DNA from 4 places in the Pseudomonas sp. MT92 genome. Region 3 is predicted to be linked to each of the others. Evidence: predicted binding sites of a transcription regulator. Region 3 holds the regulator's gene; each other region holds the start of a gene.
The links. Region 3 encodes FliA, which starts transcription of late flagellar genes. Its sites were predicted from a motif close to CTAAAGTTTNNNNNNNNNNNGCCGNTAA; they were not measured.

Region 1: the regulator FliA is predicted to act here: its motif matches at 2,828-2,855, upstream of AC1Q6D_RS27380 (methyl-accepting chemotaxis protein).
Region 2: the regulator FliA is predicted to act here: its motif matches at 4,386-4,413, upstream of motA (flagellar motor stator protein MotA).
Region 4: the regulator FliA is predicted to act here: its motif matches at 4,261-4,288, upstream of flgM (flagellar biosynthesis anti-sigma factor FlgM).

Annotation. Positions count from the first base shown of each region.
Region 1 is NZ_JBXAFA010000017.1:81,400-88,449, forward strand. Features, by position in the region: gene AC1Q6D_RS27365 (glycerophosphodiester phosphodiesterase) at 1-47, shown strand, start outside; gene AC1Q6D_RS27370 (PepSY domain-containing protein) at 166-471, shown strand; gene AC1Q6D_RS27375 (hypothetical protein) at 532-975, opposite strand; gene AC1Q6D_RS27380 (methyl-accepting chemotaxis protein) at 1,088-2,713, opposite strand; gene AC1Q6D_RS27385 (transporter) at 2,988-4,010, shown strand; gene AC1Q6D_RS27390 (inorganic phosphate transporter) at 4,173-5,786, shown strand; gene AC1Q6D_RS27395 (2OG-Fe(II) oxygenase family protein) at 5,971-6,837, shown strand; gene AC1Q6D_RS27400 (TylF/MycF/NovP-related O-methyltransferase) at 6,834-7,050, shown strand, end outside.
Region 2 is NZ_JBXAFA010000012.1:194,053-201,102, forward strand. Features, by position in the region: gene rsgA (small ribosomal subunit biogenesis GTPase RsgA) at 1-272, shown strand, start outside; gene AC1Q6D_RS22320 (TIR domain-containing protein) at 483-890, shown strand; gene AC1Q6D_RS22325 (caspase family protein) at 893-1,852, shown strand; gene AC1Q6D_RS22330 (toll/interleukin-1 receptor domain-containing protein) at 1,852-2,343, shown strand; gene motB (flagellar motor protein MotB) at 2,393-3,463, opposite strand; gene motA (flagellar motor stator protein MotA) at 3,466-4,317, opposite strand; gene AC1Q6D_RS22345 (HDOD domain-containing protein) at 4,483-6,021, shown strand; gene AC1Q6D_RS22350 (rhodanese-like domain-containing protein) at 6,064-6,879, shown strand; gene asd (archaetidylserine decarboxylase) at 6,898-7,050, shown strand, end outside.
Region 3 is NZ_JBXAFA010000008.1:210,541-217,590, forward strand. Features, by position in the region: gene flhF (flagellar biosynthesis GTPase FlhF) at 1-814, shown strand, start outside; gene fleN (flagellar synthesis regulator FleN) at 931-1,761, shown strand; gene fliA (RNA polymerase sigma factor FliA) at 1,758-2,498, shown strand; gene AC1Q6D_RS17010 (chemotaxis response regulator CheY) at 2,664-3,035, shown strand; gene AC1Q6D_RS17015 (protein phosphatase CheZ) at 3,055-3,843, shown strand; gene AC1Q6D_RS17020 (chemotaxis protein CheA) at 3,898-6,180, shown strand; gene AC1Q6D_RS17025 (protein-glutamate methylesterase/protein-glutamine glutaminase) at 6,230-7,050, shown strand, end outside.
Region 4 is NZ_JBXAFA010000035.1:1,836-8,885, forward strand. Features, by position in the region: gene flgD (flagellar hook assembly protein FlgD) at 1-345, opposite strand, end outside; gene flgC (flagellar basal body rod protein FlgC) at 361-804, opposite strand; gene flgB (flagellar basal body rod protein FlgB) at 808-1,215, opposite strand; gene cheR (protein-glutamate O-methyltransferase CheR) at 1,493-2,320, opposite strand; gene AC1Q6D_RS32790 (chemotaxis protein CheV) at 2,367-3,299, opposite strand; gene flgA (flagellar basal body P-ring formation chaperone FlgA) at 3,383-4,144, shown strand; gene flgM (flagellar biosynthesis anti-sigma factor FlgM) at 4,325-4,651, shown strand; gene AC1Q6D_RS32805 (flagella synthesis protein FlgN) at 4,701-5,168, shown strand; gene AC1Q6D_RS32810 (flagellar brake protein) at 5,261-6,007, shown strand; gene AC1Q6D_RS32815 (MFS transporter) at 6,071-7,050, opposite strand, start outside.

The sequences.
Region 1 (7,050 bases), on a different contig from region 3:
CGGCGGCGGCGAGTGTGGAACAGGTGTTGCGCAACAACGGTTTCTGAGCCGGGATCGACGCGTCCGCATCGCTGGCAAACCAGCGATGCTCGGGAATTAAGGCTGAATTAAGTTGCCACAATTAACCTGATCCCACTCAAACCGCTCACCCAAGGAAAGAAGCCCATGAAAACCCTGACCGCCCTGTTCACCGCCGCTGCCTTGACCCTGACCGCCGGTTTCGCGCAGGCCGATGTTCGAGTGGACGAGATCCCGCAACTGGTCAAGGACGGCAAGATCAAGCCGTTGGAAGAGCTGAACAAAATCGCTCTGGACCTGCACCCGGGTGCAACGATCACCAAAACCGAGCTGGATAACCATTTCAACGGTTTCGAGTATGAGATCGAACTGCGCGACAAGCAGAACGTCGAGTGGGATGTGGACATCGATGCCGCCACCGGCAAGGTCCTGAAGAACAAGCAAGACAAGTAACCGCGACACGCACAAAAGCCGCACGACCTGACCATCGTGCGGCTTTTGTGCGTTTTCAGTTCACGCCGATGTGCTGACCAGCGAACCGGATGTGCTGCCGCCCTCTTCCTGCAACGCTTGCAGCAGCGAGGCGGTGGCGGTTTGCAATGAGGCAGAGGTCGTCGCTATCTGCGCCTGAGCCGCCGCCACATCAGCCGCCTTGGCATCGGCGCTTTCCTGCCTGGCCTGGGCCGCTTGCAGTTGCTGCTGTTGTTCCTGCAATTGCTTTTGCAACTGGGCGATCTGCTTGCGCAGTGCTTTGACCGAGTCGGATTCTTCGCTGCTGCTGGAGCTGCTGCTACCCGATGCCGATGCACCGCCAGCGGAAGCCTTGGTGTCATTGCTTGAAGCCGATGTCGAGGTCGCTGCGGTGGTGGACGTGTCTTCAGTGCTCGTGGCGCTGGTCGAAGCGGTCGCCGTGCTCGGCAGTGGCTGGGCGATTGAAACGGAGGTGATGCTGACCATGGGCGTTATCCAAAGTAGTTCGAAGTCCCCTCCCTCATCGACACACCGAGCCAGCACTTGAGATCGACTGTGTAGCGATTCAGTAAGCAAACCGATACACAGCCGTTTTTCATTACGCGCTCAGACGCGCCGTCACCTCGTTCAACTCCCCCGACAACCCGTGCAGGTTGTTGCTCGCCGCTTCGGTGCGTTGCACGTTGTCCAGGTTGGCACTGGCGATGCTGGTGATCTCCGTCAGATTGCGCGAGATGTCTTCGGCGACGGACGTCTGCTCTTCGGCGGCGGTAGCGATCTGGCGGTTCATGTCGCGAATCGCTTCCACGGCCAGAGTGATGCGCTCGAGCATGGCACCGGCCTCGGTGACTTGCCGGACGCTTTCCTCACTGCGCGACTGACCGCTTTCAATCGCCTGGGCCGCATCCACCGCACCGCTCTGCACGGTGTGGATGATCTGGTTGATTTCGATGATCGACGCCGCCGTGCGCTGGGCCAGGCTGCGCACTTCATCAGCCACCACGGCAAAACCGCGCCCGGCCTCTCCAGCGCGAGCGGCTTCAATCGCGGCGTTAAGCGCCAGCAGGTTGGTCTGTTCGGCGATGCCGCGAATCACTTCCAGTACCTTGCCGATGCGCCCGCTGTCGGTTTCCAGCTGACGAATGACCGTGGCGGTGTTGTCGATTTCGCCGCGCATCCGGGTGATGGTGTCAATGGTGCCCTGCATGACTTTCTCGCCCTGCTGCGCGGAATGGTCCGCATCGTCGGCGGCGCGTGCGGCATCGGCGGCATGGCGGGCGACTTCCTGTGCGGTGGCGGACATTTCGTTCATCGCCGTGGCCACCTGATCGGTGCGATTGAACTGCTCATGGGTGCCGCCGGCCATCACTGTCGCGATCGAATTCAGCTCGCCGCTGGCGCTTTCCAGATCCGAGGCACTGCGTTGCAAGCGGCTGAAGGTTTCAGCGAGGAAGTCGCGCAAGGTATTGGCCGCCATCGCCAGTTTGCCCAGTTCATCCTGACGGCCGCTGGCCACGCGCTCAGCGAATTTGCCGTGGCTGAGTTGCGCCACGTATTCGATCAGTTGGCGAATCGGCTCGACCAGGTTGCGGTTGATCAGCCACAGGCTCAACAGACCGATCAGCGCCCCCGACACCAGCATCACGATGATCCCCAGCAACACCGTGCGACGGGCACTGGCGCTGAGCTGTTTCGATTGGTCCACCCCCTGCTGGCGCAACTCGCTGACCAAGGCGCTCATCTGATCGCTGGTCGCGCGGTCCACCCCCTTGACTGCAGTGTCACCGGCCGTGGGATCGGCACCCGCCGCAAGATAGGCATCGCGGCCCTTCTGATACGCGGCGCCCAGTTGGCGATGCTCGTCGCGCAGCCGTTCGATGCGCGATTTCAGTTGCGGCTCGATGCCCTGCTGCCCGGCCAGTTCGCCGAGGATGTCCTGCACATCGCGCTGACGCTCCTGGAACTGCTTCCAGTATTTGTCCAGGTCAGCCGGTTGTTTGCCGCGCAGCAGGACGTTTTTCCACTCCTGTACCTGCACCTTGAATTGCAGGTTGGCTTCATCGATCAGTTGCGACGTGTGCAACGGCCCCTCGATCAGGTTGGCGTAGCTCTGGACACCGCTGGACAAAAAGTGAAAGCAGGCCAGCGCGATCAGCAACATCGCAATCAGACTGCCGCTCAGCAGGGCGAGAATTTGCGCTCTCAGGGACTTTTGCAAAAACATCGGACGGTACTCATGACAGGTATGAAGCACGCCCGGTTCAGGCGTGAAAGGTCTCCGGACATCCTTGTCTGCGGCGTCGGCTTTTGGCCGAAGGCGCGCAACTTACCCCAAGCAAGATCGGCGTGCCAGAGCGGTTCTTTAGGGAAATCCGACCATCGGCCGAGCAATCGTTTGCGTTCACTTTGTCGTCACAAAAACGTCATCAATGCTTGCGATGATGCGGCTCAAGTGAACCTGTAAAACCCGCAGCAGGCGCCTCACCTTGCGAGCACTCATGAACCACAGCATCGATCAAAGCCATCGCGATCCGGACCTGTTCGGCTTGCTCTACGGCTTCAGTTTTCGTCCTGGCGAGCGCGGTCGCGAGATCGATTCGGCCAGGGCGCTGCAGTGCCTTCAGCAACCGGACGACAGCGGTGAATTCCTCTGGCTGCATTTGAATCTTGCCCATGCCGCGTGCGAGCGCTGGATGAAAAGTCATCTGGAATTGCCCGACGAGTTTTTCGAGGCCTTGCACGAAGGCTCGCGTTCGACGCGTATCGAGCATGTCGACTCGGCATTGCTGGCGGTGGTCAACGACGTGGTGTTCAACCTCAGCAGCATGGTCTCGTCGGATGTTTCGACGCTGTGGGTCTGCGTGCGCAGTCGACTGATCATCAGCGCACGCCTGCAACCGCTGCACTCGGTGGACAAGCTGCGCTCTTCGGTGAAGGCCGGCGAACGCTTTCGCTCGCCGCTGGAACTGCTGGTGCACCTGCTGCGCGATCAGGGTGAAGTGCTGACCCAGATCGTGCGCAAGACCAGCCAGAGTGTCGATCAGGTCGAAGACGAATTACTCTCCTCACGCCTGTCGACCAACCGCGCCGAGCTGGGCGCCAACCGTCGGGTGCTGGTGCGCTTGCAGCGGTTGCTGGCGCTGGAACCGGGGTCGTTGCTGCGCCTGCTCAATCGCCCGCCGACGTGGCTGCAAAAGGAAGACGTGAAGGAGCTGCGCAAATCCACCGAGGAGTTCGCGTTGATCATCAACGACCTCACGGCGCTGGGCGAACGGATCAAGCTGCTGCAGGAAGAGATCGCCGCCAACATCAACGAACAGACCAACCGCACGCTGTTCACCCTGACGGTGGTGACGGTGCTGGCACTGCCCATCAATATCATTGCCGGCTTCTTCGGCATGAACGTTGGCGGCATTCCGCTGGCCGGTGATCCGGAAGGGTTCTGGATCCTGGTGGCACTGGTCGCGACCTTCACAGTGATTGCCGGGCGCTGGGCGTTTCGCAAGCAGCGGGATTATTGACACGCCCTCATCACCGACACAGGTTTTTTGTACAGCCCTCAGGATTATCCGGGTTCCCGATAAACGGCCCACGAATCACCTAAACCCTGATCCAAAGCAGTCTCCCTGTAACAATTAGCAACGATTATCACTGATACACCTCCCTCCTCAGGAATGTCAGCGATGGCTACACCCACCTTCTCCGCCGCCCAGGCGCCCATCAGTAGCGCAAAACCGCAATTGGATAAAAAACCTGGACTGTTCACCATCGTGGTGTTTTTTGCCGTACTGGCCATCGGCTTGCTGTTCACCGCCTACAGCCTGATGCACGACATGCACGAACTCGGCACGGTGGTAACCACCTGGACGCCGTTTCTGCTGCTGGGCGTCGCGCTGTTGATCGCTCTGGGCTTTGAATTCGTCAACGGCTTCCACGACACCGCCAACGCGGTGGCCACCGTGATTTACACCAACTCATTGCCGCCGAACGTCGCGGTGGTCTGGTCCGGTTTCTTCAACTTCCTCGGTGTGTTGCTGTCCAGCGGCGCCGTGGCTTTCGGCATCATCGCCCTGCTGCCGGTCGAGCTGATTCTGCAGGTCGGGTCGTCCGCTGGCTTTGCGATGATCTTCGCCCTGCTGATCGCGGCGATCCTGTGGAACCTCGGCACCTGGTGGCTGGGCCTGCCGGCGTCTTCATCGCACACCCTGATCGGCTCGATCATCGGCGTTGGCGTGGCCAACGCACTGATGCATGGCCGTGATGGCACCAGCGGCGTGGACTGGGCACAAGCGACCAAGATCGGTTACGCACTGCTGCTGTCGCCGCTGGTCGGCTTCGGCTGCGCCGCATTGCTGCTGCTGGCCCTGCGCGCCTTTGTGAAAAACCGTGCGCTGTACAAAGAACCGAAAGGCGACACGCCGCCACCTTGGTGGATTCGCGGCCTGCTGATCGTGACCTGCACCGGCGTGTCCTTCGCCCACGGCTCCAACGACGGTCAGAAAGGCATGGGCCTGATCATGCTGATTCTGGTCGGCACCCTGCCAATGGCCTACGCCCTGAACCGCACCATGCCCGCCGACCAGGCCTTGCAATTTGCCGCGGTGGCCGAAGTCACCCAGCAAGCCCTGGTGAAAAGTGCCCCGCAACCCGCGCCGGCCGACCCGCGGGCGGTGCTGTCCGACTACGTGCGCAGCAAGGACGCCACACCCCAACTGGTGCCGGCGCTCGCCGCGCTGACCGGTAGCATTGGCGCCGAGGTCAAGGGGTATGGTTCGCTGTCGAAAGTCCCCGCCGAAGCCGTGGGCAACGTGCGCAACGACATGTACCTGACCAGCGAAACCATTCGCCTGATGGACAAGAACAAGCTCGGCAACTTCGACGCCGACACCAGCGGCAAGCTGCAACTGTTCAAGCAGCAGATCGATAACTCGACGCGCTTCATCCCGCTATGGGTGAAGATCGCGGTGGCCATCGCCCTTGGCCTGGGCACCATGGTCGGCTGGAAACGGATCGTGGTGACGGTTGGCGAGAAGATCGGCAAGACCCACCTGACCTACGCCCAGGGCGCCTCGGCGGAAACCGTGGCCATGCTGACCATCGGCGCCGCCGACATGTTCGGTTTGCCGGTGTCGACCACGCACGTGCTGTCTTCCGGTGTGGCCGGGACCATGGTCGCCAATGGTGGCGGCCTGCAGATTAGGACCATCCGCAATCTGCTGATGGCCTGGGTACTGACCTTGCCGGCGGCCATTGTGCTGTCGGGCAGCCTGTACTGGTTGTTCACCCAACTGTTCTGATTCGATCGCTGTTTCAACCGTCCCGGCCCGATCCTGAGCCGGGATTTTTTTTGTCCGACGGCACGGCATTTGCTCGCAGCCTCAGGAGCTTACGCTTTATTGACGCACCACACGTCCAGCAGCCCTTCAGTTTGTTAGCGTGAGGCCGACTCATAAAAGACTCGATGCATTCAGGAGTGAATTCGTGAATCTGTACATCAATCAGCTTCAACACAAAGCTGACTTCAAAGAAGCCATCTACGCCGGCGACATCTTCCTGAACACTCATCTGCGTGCCGCCAAGGATCTGTGCGCGTTCGCCCAGGAAAGCATCACCGCCGCCTTCGACGGCGAGACCCATCACCAGGCGCTGCACACGCTGATGCCGGTGGAAGAATTCGTGGTTCTGGTGACGCGCCTCAAGGGCCAGTTCACCAACAGCCAACGCGTCAAGGAACTGATTCTGGCGTTTATCGACGAGATCGGCGTCGACCCGCGCGAATACATTTTCGACGTGCCGCGCATTCGCGTGGTGCCCAACTATGACTACCTGCACGCCGGGGTCAGCTACGCCTACAAGCCGCATCGTGACACGTGGTATGGCAGCGTCGATTGCCAGATCAACACCTGGATGCCGGTGCACACCATCAGCCCCGACCAGACCATGATGATCAACGCCGGCTACTTCGACGTACCGGTGAAGAACACCTCCAGCCAATGGAGCCTCAACGACTGGATCAACAATCAACGCCACAAGGCCAAGGACAACCTCAAGGAGGAAGTCCGGGTGCACCCGGTGCCGCTGGAAGAGATCAATAGCACCTCTGAAGTGCGCATCGCCGGCAACACCGGCGAGATGCTGATCTTCTCCGGCTCGCACCTGCACGGCACCGTGGCCAACCACACCGATCAAACCCGCTTCAGCGTGGACTTCCGCCTGATGCACCTCGACGACCTCAAGCACCAGCGCGGCGCCATCAACGTCGACAGCGCGTGCCCGGATGTCGGCGCAGGCTTCAAAGACTATTTCCACGCCCACGACTTTTCGAATTTCCAAGGAATCGACCAATGACCAAGCGTCGCATCACGCCTGCCGAGGCCCAGTACAACGAAACCCGTGCCAACGTCCTCAAACGGGTCGATGCCGAATACGTCGCCGATGCACCGTTCGTTTTCGCCAACCGTATCGGCGTGACCGCTGCGCTGTCGCGCATGGAGCTGTTCAAGAAAGTGGCCGAAGTACCGGGCGCGATCATTGAGTGTGGCGTGTACAAGGGCAACTCGC
Region 2 (7,050 bases), on a different contig from region 3:
CCGCGCGACTGTTCCACTTCCCCGGTGGCGGTGAGTTGATCGACTCCCCAGGCATCCGCGAGTTCGGTCTTGGCCACGTCAGCCGTGCCGACGTCGAAGCCGGTTTCATCGAGTTCAACGACCTGCTCGGCACCTGCCGCTTCCGCGACTGCAAGCACGACCGCGAGCCCGGATGCGCCCTGCTCAAGGCCCTGGAAGATGGCCGCGTGCAGCAACAACGAATGAACAGCTACCGCTCGATCATCGCCAGTCTGCCGGAAAACGGCTACTAAACAGACGCATCGCCCGCCCTGCCCCACTGGGGCGGGCGATCGCTCGTTCCTGCCTACGAATACCCGCTCGCCTTAAACGTCAGACGCCTCTGTAAGACACCTGCCCACGCACTTGCAGGGCATTTCTGATTCACCGCGCAAGCCTTGTTAGCGCCCCTCAATTGCATACATTCGAACCCTCTTCGCATTCAGGCGACACCGAGGGCACCCATGCAAACCTATCACCTGTTCATCAGCCATTCGTGGAACTACTCCGATGCCCACGACAGACTGGTAAAACTGCTCACCGCGCACCCGACCTTCACCTTCAAGAATTTTTCAGTCCCCCCACACAACCCAATCGTTGGCGCACAAACCGACAAGCAACTTGAGCTGGCCATTGAAAACAAAATCCGCCCTTGTTCGGCGGTGCTGATCATGGCCGGGATGTATTCGGCCTACAGCAAGTGGATCAACAAAGAGATCGAAATCGCCAAGCGCATGGGCAAGGTGATCATTGCGATCAAACCGTTCGGCGCCGAGCGCATTTCCACGGTGGTGCGGGACGCCGCACATGCCGAATGTGCGTGGAACACCAACAGCATCGTTGGTGCCATTCGCCAGCATACGGCGGTGTAGCCATGCGCAAAGGATTGTTTATCGGCATCAATAACTACACCCATGTTTCCCAACTGAGTGGCTGCAACAACGACGCGATGGCCATGGCCTCGGTATTGAAGACCGATGCCAATGGAGATCCGAACTTCAAGAACATCGTGCTCACCTCCGCCGAAGACTACTTGAGTCGAGAAAAGCTCGAAGACCAGATCCGCGAATTGTTCTCCGGCGACTGCAACGTCGCGCTGCTGTATTTCGCCGGCCACGGCAGTTTCGACCTCGACACCGACGAAGGCATGCTGATCCCTCAGGATTACAAGTCCGCGAAGGACGGTATCCGGATCAGCGACATTCTCAACTGGGCGAGCAAAGCCACGAAAATCAAAAACAAGGTGATCATTCTCGACTGCTGCCAGGGCGGGTCGGCCGGCGAAATACGCGCATTGCGCAGCGAGAGCAGCGTGATTGGCGAGGGCATGACCATTCTGACGGCGTGCAAAAAAGAACAGCCGGCGATGGAAGGCGCCGGCCACGGAGTCTTCACCGGTTTGCTGCTTCAGGCATTGCATGGCGGGGCCGCGAACATCCTCGGCAAAATCACCCCGGGCAGCCTTTATTCATTCGTAGACAACGCCCTCGACGCCTGGGAACAGCGGCCGGTGTTCAAGACCAATGTGTCGCAGTTCATTTCCCTGCGCGAGGTCTCGCCGCTGATCCCCAAGGAAATCCTGCGCAAGCTGCCCGAGTGGTTTGCCGAAGCGGAGTCGGTCTACCCCCTCGCCCCCAGCTTTGAGCCCACCGAACCTGAATTCAACCCGGAGCACGGCGAAGTCTTCGCCCAATTGCAAAAGTGCAACCGCCACAGCCTGGTCGAACCAGTGGATGCCGAACATATGTATTACGCGGCCATTCACTCCACCGGATGCCGCCTCACCGCCCTCGGCGCCTATTACCGCGAACTGGCCATCAAGGGACATTTCTGATGCCTGTGTTTATCAGCTACCGCCACATGGATCGCGCCTATGCGATGAACATCAACAGCCGCCTGATGCAGGCCAACATCAGAACTTATCTGGATGTGCTGGACCCAGAGTCCCAGACCACCGACGACATCACCGGCGTAATCACCCGCAATATCAGTGAGTGCACGCATTTGCTGGCGGTGGTATCGGAAAAGACGGCGTTGTCCTGGTGGGTGCCGTTCGAAATTGGCGAGGCGACCATTACCAACCGGCGCATCTGCTCGTTCAAGACCGGACCGACAGAATTGCCGCTGTACCTCGATAAATGGCCGAAACTGACGCGTGAAAAGGACATCGATTTTTTCATCGAGGCCTATCGCGATGAAGCGACACTCAAACGCTCGATGTCACTGGAATCGATCACCGGCCGCGAGTCCATGCGCAGCGTCAACAGAACGAACGCCGATCGGTTTCATACTGATCTCAAATCCAGAATCTCCCGCGGTTTCTGAAATCGCGCCCACAAAAAAGGCCGACTGCGATGTCGGCCTTTTTTGTGGGTCATTGCTTCGGCGCTGGGGCCGGTGCAGTGGCGGGGGCTGGTGCCGCACTCCCGGGTGCTGACGGTTTCGGCGCCGGATCTTCGAACAAATTCAGACGCTCGCGAAGCTCATGCGCCGGCAACGGTTCCTTGTCCGCCGGCAACGCATTTGGATCGACGGGTGCAGCCGGCGCTGCTCCGGGCGTCCCGTTTGCTTTCGTGGCATCAGGGGCAGGTTCGGCCCCTTGCGAGCCTTCGATGGCGCGTTGGGCTTTCTTGGTCAGCACGATGATGTCGATACGACGGTTGATCGGATTGAACGGATGTTCACGATCAAACAGCGCCGATGAGGCATACCCCACGACACGCGCCACCTGCTGATCCGGATAGCTTCCCGCGACCAGCGCACGGCGGGCGGCGTTGGCACGATTGGCCGAAAGTTCCCAGTTGCCGAAATCACCGGTGCCGGTGTACGGCTTGGCATCGGTATGGCCGCTGATGCTGATCTTGTTCGGCACCGCTTTGATGGTGTCGGCCATGGCCAGCAGGATGTCTTCGAAATACGGCTTCAAGCGGGCACTGCCGGAGTCGAACATCGGCCGGTTTTCGGCGTCCACGATCTGGATGCGCAAGCCGTCCGGAGTGATCTCGAACATGATCTGGTCTTTGAATTTCTGCAGTTGCGGATTCTCTTCGACCTTGTTCTGCAACTCTTGCAGCAACAGTTCGAGACGCTCCTTCTCGACCATCTCGGCCATGCCTTCGACCTGTTCGGCGTCGACGGTTACCTTGTCCGGTTGTGGCTGGGACTTCACCTCGGGATTGAGGGTGTTTTCCGGCGCCAGGGTCGGCGTGCCGCCCAGATCGATGATGTACGGCGTACCGCTTTCCGAGAAGCCGATCGGGTCCTTGAAGTAACCGGCGATGGCGATCTTCTGCTCCGGCGTCGCCGTGGACAACAGCCACAACACCAGGAAGAACGCCATCATCGCCGTGGCGAAGTCGGCGAAGGCGATTTTCCAGGCGCCCCCGTGATGCCCACCGGCATAGCGCTTGACGCGCTTGATGATTATCGGCTGATTGTTTTCCATGCTTAACGACCGCGAACCGCTTGTTCCAGCTCGGCGAAGCTAGGACGGTGCGCCGGGTACAGAACCTTGCGTCCGAACTCCACGGCCAGCGATGGCGGCATGCCGGAAGCCGAGGCGACCAGCGAGGCCTTGATGGCTTCGTAGACGTTCAGCTCTTCCTTGGCATCGTGGGCCAGGGAATGGGCCAACGGGCCGAAGAAGCCGTAGGCGGCGAGAATACCGAAGAACGTACCGACCAGTGCCGCACCCACGTGCAGGCCGATGGACTTCTGGTCACCTTCGCCCAGGGACGCCATGGTCACCACGATACCCAGTACCGCCGCGACGATACCGAAACCGGGCATGGCGTCGGCGATGCCGTTCACGGCGTGGGATGGATGCTCCAGGTCTTCCTTGAGGCTGAAGAGTTCCATGTCAAACAGCCCTTCAAGCTCATGAGGTGCCATGTTGCCGGAAGACATGATGCGCAGGTAATCGCAGATGAACGCCGTCATGCGCTCATCCTTCAGGACCGCCGGGTACTTGGCGAAGATCGGGCTCGCGGCGGCATCTTCGATGTCACCTTCGATCGCCATCATGCCTTCACGGCGGCTCTTGTTGAGGATTTCATAGATCAGGCCCAGGACTTCAAGGTAGAAGCCGTGGCTGAAACGCGAGCTGAACATGCTCAGGGACTTCTTGAGCACGTGCATCGTCATGTAGCCGGGGTTGGCCTGCAAGAATGCGCCGAGGGCCGCGCCGCCGATGATCATCACCTCGAAAGGCTGGATCAGGGCTGCAATTTTGCCGTGGGAGAGCACGTATCCGCCGAGCACGCTCGCGAATACGACGATGATGCCGATAATTTTAGCCATAGGTAGGAGAGCACTTACTGAGTCGGGTTCAAGGTCATATTCGGAAGTTAAAAAATCTCTTCTTCTACTTATCGGCAAAACTGCGCCAGACTATAGCCAGTTCAGGCGAAAAGCCAATTTGACCCACTCCGGGCACAGTTAACGCTGACGATGATCGCCTCCAACATGGTTAACGAAACGAACGTTCCAACGCCAAAACCGACCACACTCGAAGGCTGGGTCAAGCTTCTGGATGATGTGCGCCTGCCGGTTCCCAAGGCCATCCATGACCGTGTCTGGCTGGCCATTCGCGACCATCGCAGCTCGTTGCGCGACATCGCCGAATTGATGCAGGAAAGCCCGCCCCTGGCTTTGAGCGTGATTCGCGAAGCCAACCGGCATACCCATGGCAGCATGACCGAGCCGGCGGAAAACCTTGAGGTCGCCATCAATCGTCTTGGCCTCAAACGCACTGAAGAACTGCTCGACCGGATGCCCGTACTGCCGCAAACCGACATCCCCAAAGCCCTGCGTCAATTGCAGATGATCAGCCAGCATGCCACGCAACAGGCCAATGGTTTTTTTGCCAGTCGCCTGGCGCGCCTGTGGCAGGACATCTACTGGGGCAGCCTGTTGTTTCTGTCGCCGCTGTGGCCACTGGCCCTGACTCACCCGCAATTGCTGGAGGACTGGGAACTGCGGGTCATTCATAAAGGCGAGTCGGCGCGCAAGGTCGAAAAGCAATTGTTTGGCGTACGCCTGCTGGACATCGGCCAGGCCCTGGCGGACATCTGGCGCCTGCCGATCTGGGTGCAGCAGGGCTACCGTCTGCTGCTCACCGAGCAACGGGAACTGGTGAAGGTTCTGCGCATTGCCCGCGACAGCGAGCATCCATTGCGCCAGCAGAACCGCCTCGATGACGATCCGACCCTGCGCCGCTGGCTCAATCAACCGGCCAATACCGTGTTGCTGGCCAACGGTCTGGCATTGTCGGCGCACCAGGCCTGGGACAGTCCGCACAGCCAGCGGTGGCAGTATCTGACCAGCCTATACCTGCAAGTACCGATGGAAGACGTGCAACAGCAATTGCACCAACAGGCCGCCAACAGTGCGCGCCATCACGCCATGCCTGACCTTTGGCACCCCGCCGAAGCGTTGATCTGGCCGTGGGGCATGAATCGCATCCATGCCGCTTTGCTGCCGGCACCAGCGCCCACCGCCGAGGACCTGGCGAAATGGCGCAAGCAATGCGCCGAGCTGTTGGTCGAACCGAGTCACTTCACCAATGCCATGCACTTGACCATCGCTGCCCGGGACGCCCTCGTCGCCTGCGGCATGCGCCGCGTGATGATCCTGATGGCCGACCGCACCCACGCCAACCTGCGAGTGCACCAAACGGCGGGGCTGCCCAAAGAAGTGGCGGCGATGAACTTTGCGGTCAGCCAAAGCACCGTGCTGCAACGCTTGCTTTCGCAACAGGCCCAGGTACGGATTAACCCGACCAACAACGCACAATTTTCAGCCCTGCTGCCCAACGGCCTGCGCGCGCAGTTCAGCGGCGAACACCTGCTGCTGCGCTCGCTGGTCAACAATGGCCGGGTGATCATGATTGTCGTGGCGGATCAGGGCGGCGGGCCGTTTTCGGAAATCACCGTGCAAGCCTTCGGCAAAACGGCACAGTGCATCGAGAAAGCGCTGCAAAACTTTAGCCGCCGCGGCCAATAGCGCTGCGCTACAATCCTCCCTTTTGTGCTCTGGAGACCTCACATGTCTGACTTCTCTGGCTTGCCGCTGGTGATCGAACCGAGCGACTTGCTCCCTCGCCTCGATGCCCGTGATCTGATTCTGGTGGACCTGACCAGCAGCGCCCGCTACACCGAAGGGCATATTCCCGGTGCGCGGTTTGTCGATCCGAAACGCACACAGCTCGGTCAGGCGCCCGCCCCAGGCCTGATGCCGTCGCAAGCCGCACTCGAAGCATTGTTCGGTGAGCTGGGGCACAATCCCGATGCGGTCTACGTGGTTTATGACGACGAGGGCGGCGGTTGGGCCGGGCGGTTTATCTGGCTTCTGGACGTCATTGGTCACAGCAACTATCACTATGTCGACGGCGGCCTGACGGCCTGGCTGGCAGAAGGCTTGCCCATGTCGATCCAGGTCCCCGCTCCTGTGGGTGGCCCGGTTGCATTGACCCTGCACGACGAACCCACTGCGACCCGCGAATACCTGCAAAGCCGTCTCGGCGCCGCCGACCTGGCGATCTGGGACGCGCGCGGGCCGCTGGAGTACTCCGGTGAGAAAGTCCTGGCGGCCAAGGGCGGACACATTCCTGGCGCGGTCAATTTCGAATGGACCGTCGGCATGGACAAGGCCCGGAACCTGCGTATCCGCACCGACATGCCGCAGATCCTCGAACGACTCGGGATCAGCAAAGACAAAGAAGTGATTACCCACTGCCAGACCCACCACCGTTCTGGCTTCACCTATCTGGTGGCCAAGTCCCTCGGTTATCCGCGGGTCAAAGGCTACGCCGGCTCCTGGGGCGAATGGGGCAACCACCCCGATACCCCTGTAGAGATTTAAGGTTTTTAAGGACAGTTAATGAATAAGCGTCTGTTTATCCTCAGCCAGTACCTGCTGCCCCACCATTTGCTTTCGCGACTGGCCGGCTGCATCGCCGAATGCCGCGTGCGCTGGTTCAAGAATGCATTCACCGCGTGGTTCGCCAAACGTTATCAGGTGGACATGTCCCAG
Region 3 (7,050 bases):
TTTGCAGCGCATCGGCCTGTCCGGCCCGTTGTCACGGGATCTGCTGGCGCTGATCACCGATATCGACGAACCCCGTCAGGCCTGGCGCATGCTGCTGGCGCACCTGGCGCGGATGATCGCTACGCCGGAAATGGAGCCGCTGGAAGAGGGCGGCGTGATTGCCATGGTCGGCCCCGCCGGCATGGGCAAGACCACCACCCTGGCCAAGCTGGCCGCCCGTTACGTGCTCAAGTACGGCCCGCAGAACATCGCGCTGGTGAGCATGGACAGCTTCCGCATCGGTGCCCAGGAGCAGCTCAAGACCCTTGGTCGGATTCTCAATGTGTCGGTGACCCATGTCGATCCGGGGCAATCGCTGGTGCAGGCGCTGGATCCATTGCTGCGCAAGCGCGTGGTGCTGATCGATACCGCCGGCCTGCAGGCCAGTGATCCGGCCCTGCGCATGCAGCTCGAAAGCCTGGCCGGTCGGGGCATCAAATCGAAAAATTATCTGGTTCTGGCAACCACCAGCCAGAAACAGGTTCTAACCGCCGCTTATCACAGTTACAAGCGCTGCGGGCTCGCCGGCTGCATCCTGACTAAACTGGATGAAACGGCCAGTCTGGGCGAGGTGTTGAGCCTGGCCATCAGTCATGAACTGCCGGTGGCCTACCTGACCGATGGCCCGCGGATTCCGGATGATTTGCATCTGCCGCGTCGTCATCAGTTGGTCAGTCGCGCCGTTAGCGTGCAAATGCAGGAAGAACCCAGCGAAGAAGCCATGGCTGACATGTTCGCTGACATCTACCACAGTCCGACCAAGCAGGTTGGCTGAGGTAAAAATGAATAGTTTTTGTACCTACATCGATGGTCTGCCATGCATTGTTCCGGTTGAGAACGCGCAGCCAGTAATGTGGCCTCCGTCTATGCAAGACAAGGTAAAGAAATAACATGGGCAGCATGCATCCCGTACAGGTGATCGCGGTGACCGGCGGCAAAGGTGGCGTCGGGAAGACTAACGTGTCAGTGAACTTGTCCCTGGCTTTAGCTGAGCTTGGCCGTCGCGTCATGCTGCTGGACGCCGACCTGGGGCTGGCGAACGTCGACGTTCTCCTGGGCCTGACACCCAAACGTACCCTGGCCGACGTAATCGAAGGCCGCTGCGAGCTGCGTGACGTCCTGTTGCAGGGGCCGGGCGGCATCCGCATCGTGCCGGCCGCGTCCGGCACCCAGAGCATGGTTCATCTGAGTCCGGCGCAACACGCCGGCCTGATCCAGGCCTTCAGCGACATCGGCGACAACCTCGACGTACTGGTGATCGACACCGCTGCGGGCATTGGTGACTCGGTAGTCAGTTTTGTCCGCGCGGCGCAGGAAGTCTTGCTGGTGGTCTGCGATGAGCCGACTTCGATCACCGACGCCTACGCCTTGATCAAATTGCTCAACCGCGATTACGGCATGAACCGTTTCCGGGTCCTGGCCAACATGGCGCAGAGCCCGCAGGAAGGCCGCAATCTGTTCGCCAAACTGACCAAGGTCACGGATCGCTTTCTTGACGTCGCCCTGCAATATGTCGGTGCCGTGCCTTACGACGAAAGCGTACGCAAGGCGGTACAGAAGCAACGTGCCGTCTACGAAGCGTTCCCGCGCTCCAAGTGCTCGCTGGCGTTCAAGGCTATCGCCCAGAAAGTCGACACCTGGCCGCTGCCTGCCAACCCGCGTGGACACCTGGAGTTTTTCGTTGAGCGCCTTGTGCAACAAACGGCAGGACCCGTGCTATGACCGCCAGCGGTTACAACCTTTACAAGAAGTCGGCACGTGACGCGCAGTACGAGTTGATCGAGCGTTACGCGCCACTGGTTAAACGCATTGCCTACCATTTGCTGGCGCGTCTGCCGGCCAGTGTCCAGGTCGAAGACCTGATCCAGGCCGGGATGATCGGCCTGCTGGAAGTGTCGGCCAAATACGACGCCAGCAAAGGCGCGAGTTTCGAAACGTACGCGGGCATACGAATCCGCGGCGCCATGCTCGATGAAGTGCGCAAGGGGGACTGGGCGCCTCGTTCGGTTCACCGCAACACGCGCATGGTCAGCGACGCAATTCGCTCGATTGAAGCTAAAACCGGCCGTGACGCTAAAGATCACGAAGTTGCGGCCGAACTCCAATTGAGTCTCGATGATTATTACGGGATTTTGAACGACACCCTGGGCAGCCGGTTGTTCAGCTTCGACGATCTGTTGCAGGACGGCGAACACGAAGGGCTGCACGAGGATGGCGCGAGTGCTCATCTCGAGCCGTCACGCGATCTGGAAGATGAACGCTTCCAGGCGGCGCTGGCGGATGCGATTGCCAATTTGCCGGAGCGCGAGCGACTGGTGTTGGCGCTGTACTACGACGAAGAGTTGAATCTCAAGGAAATCGGTGAGGTCCTGGGGGTTAGCGAATCTCGGGTCAGCCAGTTACACAGCCAGTGCGCGGCCCGCTTGCGGGGGCGTTTGGGAGAGTGGCGAGCGCGCTGAAGGCAGTGTGGGGGCACTGCGACGTGACTGGTGGGGTATTAACCGCGCCGGTCTCGATCCGTTGTACTCCAGACTGTCATTGAGTGCTTTGCCAGATTGATTGAAATGGCGCGTCCAGGTGCTGGGCGCGTTTTAGTCTGCTTGGAGGTCGAATTGGACAAGAACATGAAAATCCTCATCGTTGATGACTTCTCAACGATGCGGCGGATCATAAAAAACCTGTTGCGTGACCTTGGGTTCACCAACACGGTCGAGGCCGACGATGGCACTACTGCCATTCCGGTTCTCAACAGCGGGAGCATCGACTTTCTGGTGACGGACTGGAACATGCCTGGCATGACCGGTATTGATCTGCTGCGCCACGTGCGTGCCGATGAAAAACTCAAGCATCTGCCCGTGTTGATGGTGACCGCTGAAGCCAAGCGCGAGCAGATCATCGAAGCGGCCCAGGCGGGCGTTAACGGCTATGTGGTCAAACCCTTCACGGCCCAGGCGTTGAAAGAAAAAATCGAGAAGATTTTCGAACGCATTGGTTGAACTGCGCCACGGGGGAGCTATGGGACATAACGAATCATCGCAGGGCGATTTCGAATCGACCCTGAAAAAACACGCCGTCGAACTGGTCGCGAGCCTTGAAAAAGGCAGGTTCGGCGATGCTGTGCAATTGATCCATGAGCTCAACCAGACCCGTGACCGCGGCCTGTACCAGGAAGTGGGCAAGCTCACCCGCGAGCTGCATAGTGCGATCGTCAATTTCCAGATTGACCCGCACATGCCGCAAGCCGAGGAGGTGTCACAGATCACCGACGCCACCGAGCGTCTGGGGTATGTGGTCAAGCTGACCGAGGCCGCAGCCAACCGCACCATGGACCTGGTGGAAAGCGCCACGCCGCTGGTCAACAGCCTGGCTGATGAAGCCCAGGCCTTGAGCACGGACTGGGGGCGGTTCATGCGTCGCGAAGTCGGGGCTGAAGAGTTCCGCGAGCTGGCCCGGCGGGTCGACGGGTTCCTGTCGCGCAGCAGCGCAGACAACCGCGCGGTGTCGAGCAACCTGAACGACATCCTGCTTGCCCAGGATTACCAGGACCTCACTGGTCAGGTGATCAAGCGTGTGACCCTTCTGGTCACCGAAGTCGAAAGCAACCTGCTCAAGCTCGTGCTCATGGCCAGTCAGGTGGACCGCTTCGCCGGCATCGAACATGACCGTGAAGCGATGCTTGCAGAAAAAGATCCACAAAAACATCTCTCTCAGGGTGAAGGTCCGCAGATTCATGCCGATAAAAGAGAAGACGTTGTGTCCGGTCAGGACGATGTGGACGATTTGTTATCCAGCCTGGGATTTTAGCGTTTTAGAATTTTAGGTTTTTTGGGTTTTTAGACCTGTAGGAGCACCCCCTTAATGAGCTTCGGCGCCGATGAAGAGATCCTTCAGGATTTCCTGGTTGAGGCCGGCGAGATTCTAGAGCAACTGTCCGAGCAACTGGTCGAGCTGGAAAGCCGGCCGGATGATGCGGACTTGCTCAATGCAATTTTTCGCGGTTTTCACACTGTAAAAGGGGGCGCCGGCTTCCTTCAGCTCAATGAGCTGGTGGAGTGCTGTCACATCGCCGAGAACGTGTTCGACATCCTGCGCAAGGGCGAGCGTCGCGTTGACTCGGAATTGATGGACGTGGTTCTCGAAGCACTGGACGCGGTGAACGGCATGTTCGGCGAAGTCCGCGAGCGCAGTCCGATCACGGCGGCCACACCCGAATTGCTGGCGGCGCTGGCCCGTCTGGCCGAGCCGCAATCGGCTGACGAGGCGGCTCCCGCGCCTGTCGCCGAAGTGATGGAAGAGCCCGTTGCCGAAAGCGACTCGGGCGACATCACCGACAACGAATTCGAACAACTGCTGGACTCGCTGAATGCCGTCAAGGCCCAGGCTGAAGCGCCAGCTGCTGCTCCAGTACCGGACGGCGCTGCCGCCGCCAGTGACGAAATCACCGATGCCGAGTTCGAGTCGTTGCTCGATCAACTGCACGGTAAAGGTCAGTTCGCCGTCGATGTGGTGGCGACGCCTGCTGCGTCCACGGAACCGCAAGCCCCGAAAGAGGCGGGCGACAGCTCCGATATCACCGACGACGAATTCGAAGCCTTGCTCGATCAGTTGCACGGCAAGGGCAACTTTGCTGTCGATGCGCTGGAGTCGGCCATCGCTTCGGTACCGACGCCAGCAGCGCCAAACGCCGCGGCGGCGGGCAGTGATCTGATCAGCGATCACGAGTTCGAATCGCTGCTCGACGAATTGCACGGCAAAGGCAAGTTCACTGAAGTCGGTACTGCTACCGGCGCCAGTGCTTCGGTGGCGACGCCCGTGGCCAAGGCCGCGGCCCCGAAACCGGTGGCGAAGGCTAGCGAGCCCAAAGCCGAAGCACCGGCGTCAGCCGCTGCACCCGCGCCAGCCGCTGCCCCGGCTCCGGCCCGTGCCCCGGCCTCGGCCCCGGCCCCGGCGCACGAAAAGCCGGCCAGTGAAGCAGAGACAACCGTGCGGGTTGACACCGCACGTCTCGACGAAATCATGAACATGGTCGGCGAATTGGTGTTGGTGCGTAACCGCCTGGTTCGCCTGGGTGCCAACAGCGCCGATGAGGCCATGTCCAAGGCTGTGTCGAACCTCGATGTGGTCACCGCCGATCTGCAGACCGCGGTCATGAAGACCCGGATGCAACCGATCAAGAAAGTCTTCGGGCGCTTCCCGCGTCTGGTTCGCGACCTGGCTCGCCAGCTCAAGAAAGAAATCAACCTGGAGCTGGTCGGCGAAGAAACCGACCTCGACAAGAACCTCGTCGAGGCCCTGGCCGACCCGTTGGTCCACTTGGTACGCAACGCAGTCGACCACGGTATCGAGTCGCCGGAAGAACGCGAAGCCTCGGGCAAGGCCCGCGGTGGCAAGGTGATCCTGGCCGCGGAACAGGAAGGCGACCACATCCTGCTGTCGATCTCCGATGACGGCAAGGGCATGGACCCGAACGTCCTGCGTTCCATCGCGGTAAAACGCGGTGTGATGGACAAGGACGCGGCCGATCGCCTGAGCGACACCGAGTGCTACAACCTGATCTTCGCCCCGGGCTTCTCGACCAAGACCGAGATCTCCGACGTGTCGGGTCGTGGCGTGGGCATGGACGTGGTGAAAACCAAGATTTCCCAGCTCAACGGCTCGATCAACATCTACTCGGCCAAGGGCCAGGGTTCGAAGATCGTCATCAAGGTGCCATTGACCCTGGCGATCATGCCGACGCTGATGGTCATGCTCGGCAACCAGGCGTTCGCGTTCCCGCTGGTGAACGTCAACGAAATTTTCCACCTCGACCTGTCGACCACCAACGTCGTGGACGGCCAGGAAGTGGTGATCGTGCGGGACAAGGCGCTGCCGTTGTTCTACCTCAAACGCTGGCTGGTCAGCTCCGCCGCTCACGAAGAGCAGCGCGAGGGCCATGTGGTGATCCTTTCGGTGGGCACTCAGCGGATCGGCTTCGTCGTCGATCAACTGGTGGGCCAGGAAGAAGTGGTCATCAAGCCATTGGGCAAAATGCTCCAGGGAACCCCAGGCATGTCGGGCGCCACCATTACCGGTGACGGTCGCATCGCGCTGATTCTCGATGTTCCGAGCATGCTCAAGCGTTACGCCACGCGGCGTATTTGATTCTGATGGAGCGGGGCAACTGAGCCTCGCTCTGTCTAATGGAGTGTTTATGGCAGTCAAAGTCCTGGTGGTGGATGATTCGGGGTTTTTCCGCCGCCGCGTCTCGGAAATTCTTTCAGCGGATTCGAATATCCAGGTCGTCGGTACGGCGACCAACGGAAAAGAGGCGATCGATCAAGCGCTGGCCCTAAAGCCGGACGTGATCACCATGGACTACGAGATGCCGATGATGGACGGCATCACGGCCGTGCGGCACATCATGCAGCGCTGCCCGACCCCGGTCTTGATGTTTTCCTCGCTGACCCACGAAGGCGCCCGGGTCACCCTGGATGCCCTGGACGCCGGCGCGGTGGATTTCCTGCCGAAGAATTTTGAAGACATCTCGCGCAATCCCGAGAAGGTCAAGCAGCTGCTGTGCGAGAAGATTCTCAGCATCTCGCGCAGTAACCGACGTATCAGCACCTACACGGCACCGCCACCGGTCGCGGCCCCCGCCCCGACACCAGCGCCTTCGAGCGTTGGCAATTACGGCGGCAACGTGCCTGCGCGTCCGGCACCGGCTCCGATTCCGGCTCGTGCTGCGCACGCGCCTTCGTCGCCGGCGCCAAAACGCAAGGCCTACAAACTGGTCGCCATCGGCACCTCCACCGGCGGTCCGGTTGCGCTGCAACGGGTATTGACCCAGTTGCCGGCCAATTTCCCTGCACCGATCGTGCTGATCCAGCACATGCCCGCAGCCTTCACCAAGGCATTCGCCGAGCGTCTGGACAAGCTCTGCCGCATCAGCGTCAAGGAAGCCGAGGACGGCGATATCTTGCGTCCGGGCCTGGCGCTGCTGGCGCCGGGTGGCAAGCAAATGATGATCGATGG
Region 4 (7,050 bases), on a different contig from region 3:
AACAACAGAACGACCTACCAGCGAAGAAGCCTGCAACGCTTGAGACGAGTTGTAGTTGCCGGCAATGCCGCTGACCGTATCGTTGAGCGTGGTAATCCCTTCCAGGCTACTGAACTGTGCCAATTGAGCGACAAACGCGCCGTTGTCCTGCGGTTCCAGAGGGTTCTGGTTTTTCAGCTGAGTCACCAACAACTGCAGAAAAGCGTCTTTGCCCAACGCGTTTTTGCCGGTGGCGCTACTCGTGGCAGCGGCCAGGCCGTTGCTGCTGGTGGTGCTGGTCTTGACCGAAGAATTGGCCAAGACATCCTTGAGGCTCAAACCGCTGGTGGAATCGCTAACACTCATCTGAGTCGCCCCTTATCACTGACCGAGGGTCAGGACTTTCTGCATCATGGTTTTGGCGGTGTTCATCATTTCAGCGTTGGTCTGGAACGAACGACTCGCGGAAATCATGTCAGCCATTTCTTCCACTACGTTGACGTTCGGGTAGTAGACGTAGCCCTTGGCATCAGCAGCCGGATGGTTCGGCTCGTAACGCGCCTCGAGGTTGCTCTGATCTTCGACCACGCCCATGACCTGCACGCCTTGACCCGCGGCGTCCTGGTTCTGGAAAAGCGAATCGCTGCCGCCGCTCTGGCCGCCCTGGAACATGGTGGCGAATACCGGATGACGCGCACGATAGGTCTGGTCGATGCTCGACGAGACGGTTTCGGCGTTGGCGATGTTCGAAGCAACGGTGTTCAAACGAGTGGTTTGCGCACTCATGCCGCTACCGGCAATGTTGAAAACACTGGACAGGGACATGACTTACTCTCCGCGCAAGGCTGACACCAGCCCTTTGAATTTGCTGTTGAGCAGCGTGAAGCTGGCCTGGAAGCCGACTGCGTTTTCCGCGTAGTTCGACTGTTCCAGTTGAGCGTCCACGGTGTTCTGGTCGATCGACGGTTGCATCGGCGTGCGATACATCAGCGACTCGTCACCATTACCCAGGCCTTCGGCTTCGATATGACGACTGTTGGTCATGTTCAAGGCGAACGTGCCGTTCTTGGCTTTATCGCTCTGCGCCTCGAGCACTTTCGAGAACTCCAGATCCCGAGCCTTGTAGTTCGGGGTGTCGGCGTTGGCAATGTTGTTGGCCAGAACTTCGGCGCGCTGAGCGCGAAAGCCCAGAGCCTTTTCGTGAATACCGAGCGCTTTATCGAAGCTGATGCTCATGTCGGGAAACCTTCGGGTGACCTGATTTTTCGTACGATGAACTTAGCAAGCGTCATGCCAACTCATGAAGCCCCGTAAACCGGGGCTTTGCGAGCAGTGGCAACGCGGCAATGCCAGAAAAGCGGCAACCGTTTTCCGCCGCCTGCCGCTTTTCTGCCGCTTGCCCATTAGCAAACACACGCGTTCTTGGGAGCGGGCTCGAGGTGTCGGCAGGAATACGCCGGGCATAAAAAAACGGGAGCCCTCTGAGGTCTCCCGTTTTCAGTCCAGCAACGAATCACTTCGCCTGGTAAATGATCCCCGGACTGCACTGGACCATCTGGTAATGATCCGGCAATCCATTGAGCGCTTCCGAAGCACCAAGGAACAGATAACCACCGGGCTTCAATGTACTGTGAATCCGCAACAGGATGTCCTTCTTCACTTCGGCAGAGAAGTAAATCAGGACGTTGCGACAGAACACGATGTCGAACTTGCCCAGGCTGGCATAACTGTCCAGCAGATTGAACGAGCGGAACTCCACCCGACTCTTGATCGGAGCCTTGATGACCCAGCGCCCCGGCCCTTTCGGGTCAAAATATCGCTGCAGTCGCTCAGGTGACAGGCCGCGACCAATGGCCAGGCTGTCGTACTCGCCGGTCTTGCAGTTGGTGAGCATGGTGCTGGAAAGATCGGTGGCAACGATCTGCACGCCCATCCTCAACTGGCCCATGTTGACCCGCTCGAACTCGTCAATGGACATCGACAGCGAATACGGTTCCTGACCCGACGAGCATGCCGCCGACCAGATGCGCAGACGCTGACCGGGACTGGCCTTGATCGCTTCGGGCAATACCTTATTCTTCAAGACTTCAAAGGGGTAAGTATCACGAAACCACAGGGTTTCGTTGGTGGTCATGGCATCCACCACCTGCTCGCGCAAACCGCTGCGCGGTTGGGTCTGCATGCGCTGGACAAGCTCACCCAACGACTTGATACCCTGCTGCTCCATCAGTTTGTTGAGACGGCTCGAGACCAGATACTGCTTGTTTTCACCGAGCAAAATGCCACAGGCTTTTTCCAGGAATACCCGGAACTGTTCGAAATCCAAATTACCCGTTGACAATGCTGCCGCCTCTTAAATCGTGTTGACTGCCGGGGGCCGAACGCCCCTAGCTAATGTCTGCTGCTTTGATCCGGTCGACTACCCGGGATGCCAGGTCATCAGGACGGAATTTGGCGAGGAAGTCATCGGCACCGACTTTCTTGACCATCGCCTGATTGAACACACCCGACAACGAAGTATGCAGGATGATATGAAGCTTTTGCATGCGAGGGTCGTTGCGGATCTCCGCCGTGAGGGTGTACCCGTCCATCTCCGGCATCTCGATGTCGGAGATCATCATCAGGAACTCTTCTTCCGGCTTCTTGCCCTCGTCGACCAGTTTGCGCAGGTAATCCAGCGCTTGCCGACCGTCGTTCAGCGCTACCACTTCGACACCCACCGTTTGCAGGCAACGCGTAACCTGCTTGCGCGCCACCGACGAGTCATCGACCGTGAGCACACGCAAAGAGAGCGCCTTGTGCTGGGTTTCGACGTCCACCACGCCTGCGGAGATCGCTTCCGGTGTCGGCGCCACTTCCGCCAGCACCTTTTCGACATCGATGATTTCGACGAGCTGATTGTCGACCCGAGTCACCGCCGTCAGGTAGTGATCGCGGCCAGTGCCCTTGGGTGGCGGATGAATCTCCTCCCAGTTCATGTTCACGATCCGCTCCACCGAGCGCACCAGGAACCCCTGGGTCTTGGTGTTGTACTCCGTGATGATCACGAAGGGATTGTTCTTGTCTTTCAAGCCACCCGAGCCGGTCGCCATCGCCAGATCAAGGATCGGAATGGTCGCCCCCCGAATATTCGCCACGCCGCACACGACAGGACTGGACTTGGGCATCAGCGTCAATTGGGGGCATTGCAGCACCTCCCGAACCTTGAATACGTTGATCCCATACAGCTGCTGGCCGTCAAGACGGAACAACAACAGCTCAAGGCGATTCTGCCCCACCAGTTGCGTGCGCTGGTTTACCGAATCCATTACACCAGCCATGCCCAGACTCCTACACCAACGCTAAGTGTTGTTGCGACGCACATTCATCTCTAAACGGCACGGCGCTTGCTTTTTATCTCTCTATGAACACAGAACCGACATTTTTTCGACGCCTGACCACACCCTACCGCAAATTGCTCGGCGTGTTGGCGGCCGTATGCCTGTTCAACGCTGGCAGCCCTGCCCTTGCTGACGCGGTTACCTTGCCTGACATGCTTATCGGCGTCACTCAGGGCTTTCTTGAGTTCACCGTAGAAGACTATCTGGCCACCAGTCAAACGGAAGGTCGCTACGAAATCCAGGTCAACCAGCTCGATCCCCGATTGCGCATGCCAATGTGCGACAAGGAATTGACAGCCTCGCTGGAGAGTCCGGCCAAGCCGCTGGGACGGGTAACGGTCAAGGTTCGCTGCGAAGGCGCTTCGCCCTGGACGGTGTTCGTACCCGCTCAAGTACGCCTGTTTCGCGACGTCGTGACCACCACTCGACCGCTGCGCCGTGCCGGCATTGTCGAGCCTGGCGACGTCACCTTGCGAGAGCGTGACATCAGCTTGATCAGCCAGGGCTATCTGACATCGGTGGATCAGGCGATCGGACAAAGACTGACCCGACCAACGGTCACTGACCAGGTCATTACCCTGGTGCACATCGAGCAGGCCGAAGTCATTCGCAAGGGCGATCAGGTGGTGATTACCGCGCGCAGCGGTACGCTCAGTGTGAGAATGCCTGGCGAGGCACTGGCCAGCGGAGGCCTGAACGAACAGATCCGGGTCAAGAACCTCAACTCCCAGCGAGTCATCAAGGCGCAGGTCACGGCGCCGGGTCAGGTGGAAGTGTCCATGTAGGGTTCTCTATTCCTGGCGCTCGCGGCTCAAGAGGATGGCGCTAACCAAGGCTGTTCCCTAAACTGTTCCCCATTCAGGGCGGGCACTGACGCGCGCAAGCTCATTGATAAACGGGCCTAAAGTTTTTCAGGGAATGGCCGAAACCATGGCAAGCGTCCAAATTCCCAGAGGTTTTTTATCATGGTCATCGATTTCAGCCGTTTGAACAGTTCCTCGTCACTTACGGGCAGTACACGTACCAGCGCAAGCAAGGCAGCGGCCGAGGCCGATAAATCCGCGTCGCTGAATACCCCGGCCGAACAGGCCAGTACCGTCAAAAGCGGGGAATCGGTACATCTCAGCAATGAGGCTCAACAGTTGCAAAAGGTCACTGATACGCTGCGCGATCAACCTGTCGTCGACAACGCCCGCGTGGCTGCGTTGAAAGCAGCGATTGCCGATGGCAGCTACAAAGTCGACAGCAACCGTATAGCCAGCAAACTGCTCAACTTCGAAGCCCAGCGCTAGGCCCAAGGCCTGCGCCAGGCTTTTGGACGCTTAAAACCCAAGGCCAGCCATGCAAGACACTAATTTACTGCAACTGATCATCGACGATTTTGCTCCAGCGCAACAATTGCTGGAGTTACTGCAGACCGAGTCCCTCGCCTTGCATGGTCGCGACATGCCTCTGCTCGAAAACGTTCTGGCGCAGAAACAGGCATTGATCATCTTGCTCGAACAGCATGGCCGCAAGCGCAGCGAGATCCTCGCCAGCCTCAACCTGCCTGCCAACCGCAGCGGCCTGGAACAATTGGCCAGCCAGTCAAGCGTTGGCGAAGCATTGCTGGCGCAAAGCGATGTGCTGACCAACCTCCTGGCCCAGTGCCACACGACCAATGCCAGCAACGGACAGTCGATCCTGATACAGCAAGCCGCTACGGCTACCCAGCTGAAAATTCTTACCGGCGGCGAACCTCCCGCGCTCTACGATGCCAGCGGATCATTCTCCAAGCTTGTGAAACCGCGCCCGCTCAGTCAGGCTTAAGCTTGTCGATGAGCACGCTCTATCAAGACGCGAAACATGCTGGCAAAATGCCCGTTAGCCGTAGTCAAAATTTGTCTGGAGATTGATTAACCGTGTCCAATGCCTTAAATGCGGATGATGCTCCGCAGCCACCCAAGGTGCTTAGCACGCCTCTGGAAATCTCCAGCAACCTGCGCCAGCTGCAAGAAAGTCATGACCCACTGATCATTACGTTCCACGAACGCAGCCAGCGTTTCCAGAGCTATCTGGTGGACATTGATCGTGAAACCAACATGATTGCCCTGGACGAAATGATTCCCCGCGACGGCGAGCGTTTCCTGTTGGCCGGCGAACCCTTCAAAGTCGAAGGCTTCCACGAAGGCGTGCGCATTGCCTGGGAAAGCAACGGTCCGCTGACTATCGACGAATCCGGCGATAGTCGTTGCTATCGCGGCACGCTGCCCGATGAAGTGGTCTACCACCAGCGCCGCAATGCGTTTCGCGCGGCGTTGAAGCTGGCACAACTGGTCGACGTCGACCTTGATGGCGAGAAAATCAAGGCACCGATCAGCGGCAAGCTGCTGGACATCTCGGCTACCGGTTGCAAGTTACGCTTTTCTGGCGACATCACTGACCGACTGCAATTGGGTCAAGTCTATGACCGCTTCGTGGCCGCCCTGCCCTTTGGCAAGATGACAGCCCCGGTCGAGTTGCGTTACCTGCACTTTGAAGAAAAGATCTCCACCACCTTCGCCGGTGTGCGCTTCCATAACATGAGCGGACTGGTGCAACGGCAGGTCGAGCGGTTCGTCTATCAGTTGCAACGCGAAGCGCGTCGCTTCGACAAAGACGACTTCTGAGACAGTCCTTCAATAAAAACGGGCAGCCCCTTGCGGTGACTGCCCGTTTTTTTTGCCTCAGTGTTATGGCCTGGCTTCGGTAAAACTTTTTTCACTCCCCGCGTCCGGCTGCTCACGAGGTGTATCGTCTTCGGGCTCCGATTCGGCCCCTGGTTCGGAAGGTATCGGGTTCTGCATCTGGTCCTGCACCACCTGCTCATTGACCCGCGGATCGAGTGCCGCCACCAGTGGCGAGCTCGACATACTATCCGGCATGGCGACGTGCTGCAGAGGCGCATCGTCCACCTGATGCAGGTTGGTTACCGCTTTCGGACGGATTCGCCACACCAGGATCAACGCGAAAAAACTGAAGAACGCATAAAGCATTTGGCTGCCGAACAACTTCATCAGCACCCCGGCCACCAGCGGTCCGATACTGGCGCCGACCCCGTAGGTCACCAACAACATGGCGGTCAGCGATACACGACGATCCCCCTCGATGTGATCGTTGGAAAATGCCACTGCCAGCGGATACAGACAGAACTGGACCAATGAGCAGAGAAAACCGGCGATGAACAATACCTCTAGCGGAACCCGCTCCATGATCGCCAACGGCAAAGCGGCCAGAGCCAGGCTGAAAGCAAAGCTGCGGATCAACAGCGCCCGGTCATAGCGATCGGACAACCACCCCAGAGGCCACTGCACCAGCAGCCCGGCAAAAATGCAGCTGCCCATGAACAAACCGACCTGCTCGGTGGACAACCCTTGCTGAGAGGCATACAGCGGTGCCAAGCCATAAAACGAACCGACGATCAGCCCAGCCCCCAACACCGTACTCAACGACTGCGGCACACGCTTGATAAAGAACCTCGGCTCCATCGGTGCCGGATGCAACGGCGCCGGGTGAATGCGTCGGGTCAGGGCCACCGGCACCAGGCACAAAGCAAAGCACAGGGCGACCAACATCAGTAACTCGAGCCCCAGCCCCGGGTGCATGACCAGAATCAACTGACCCAGCACCAGCCCCAGATACGACGCAATCATGTAGCCGCTAAACACCACCC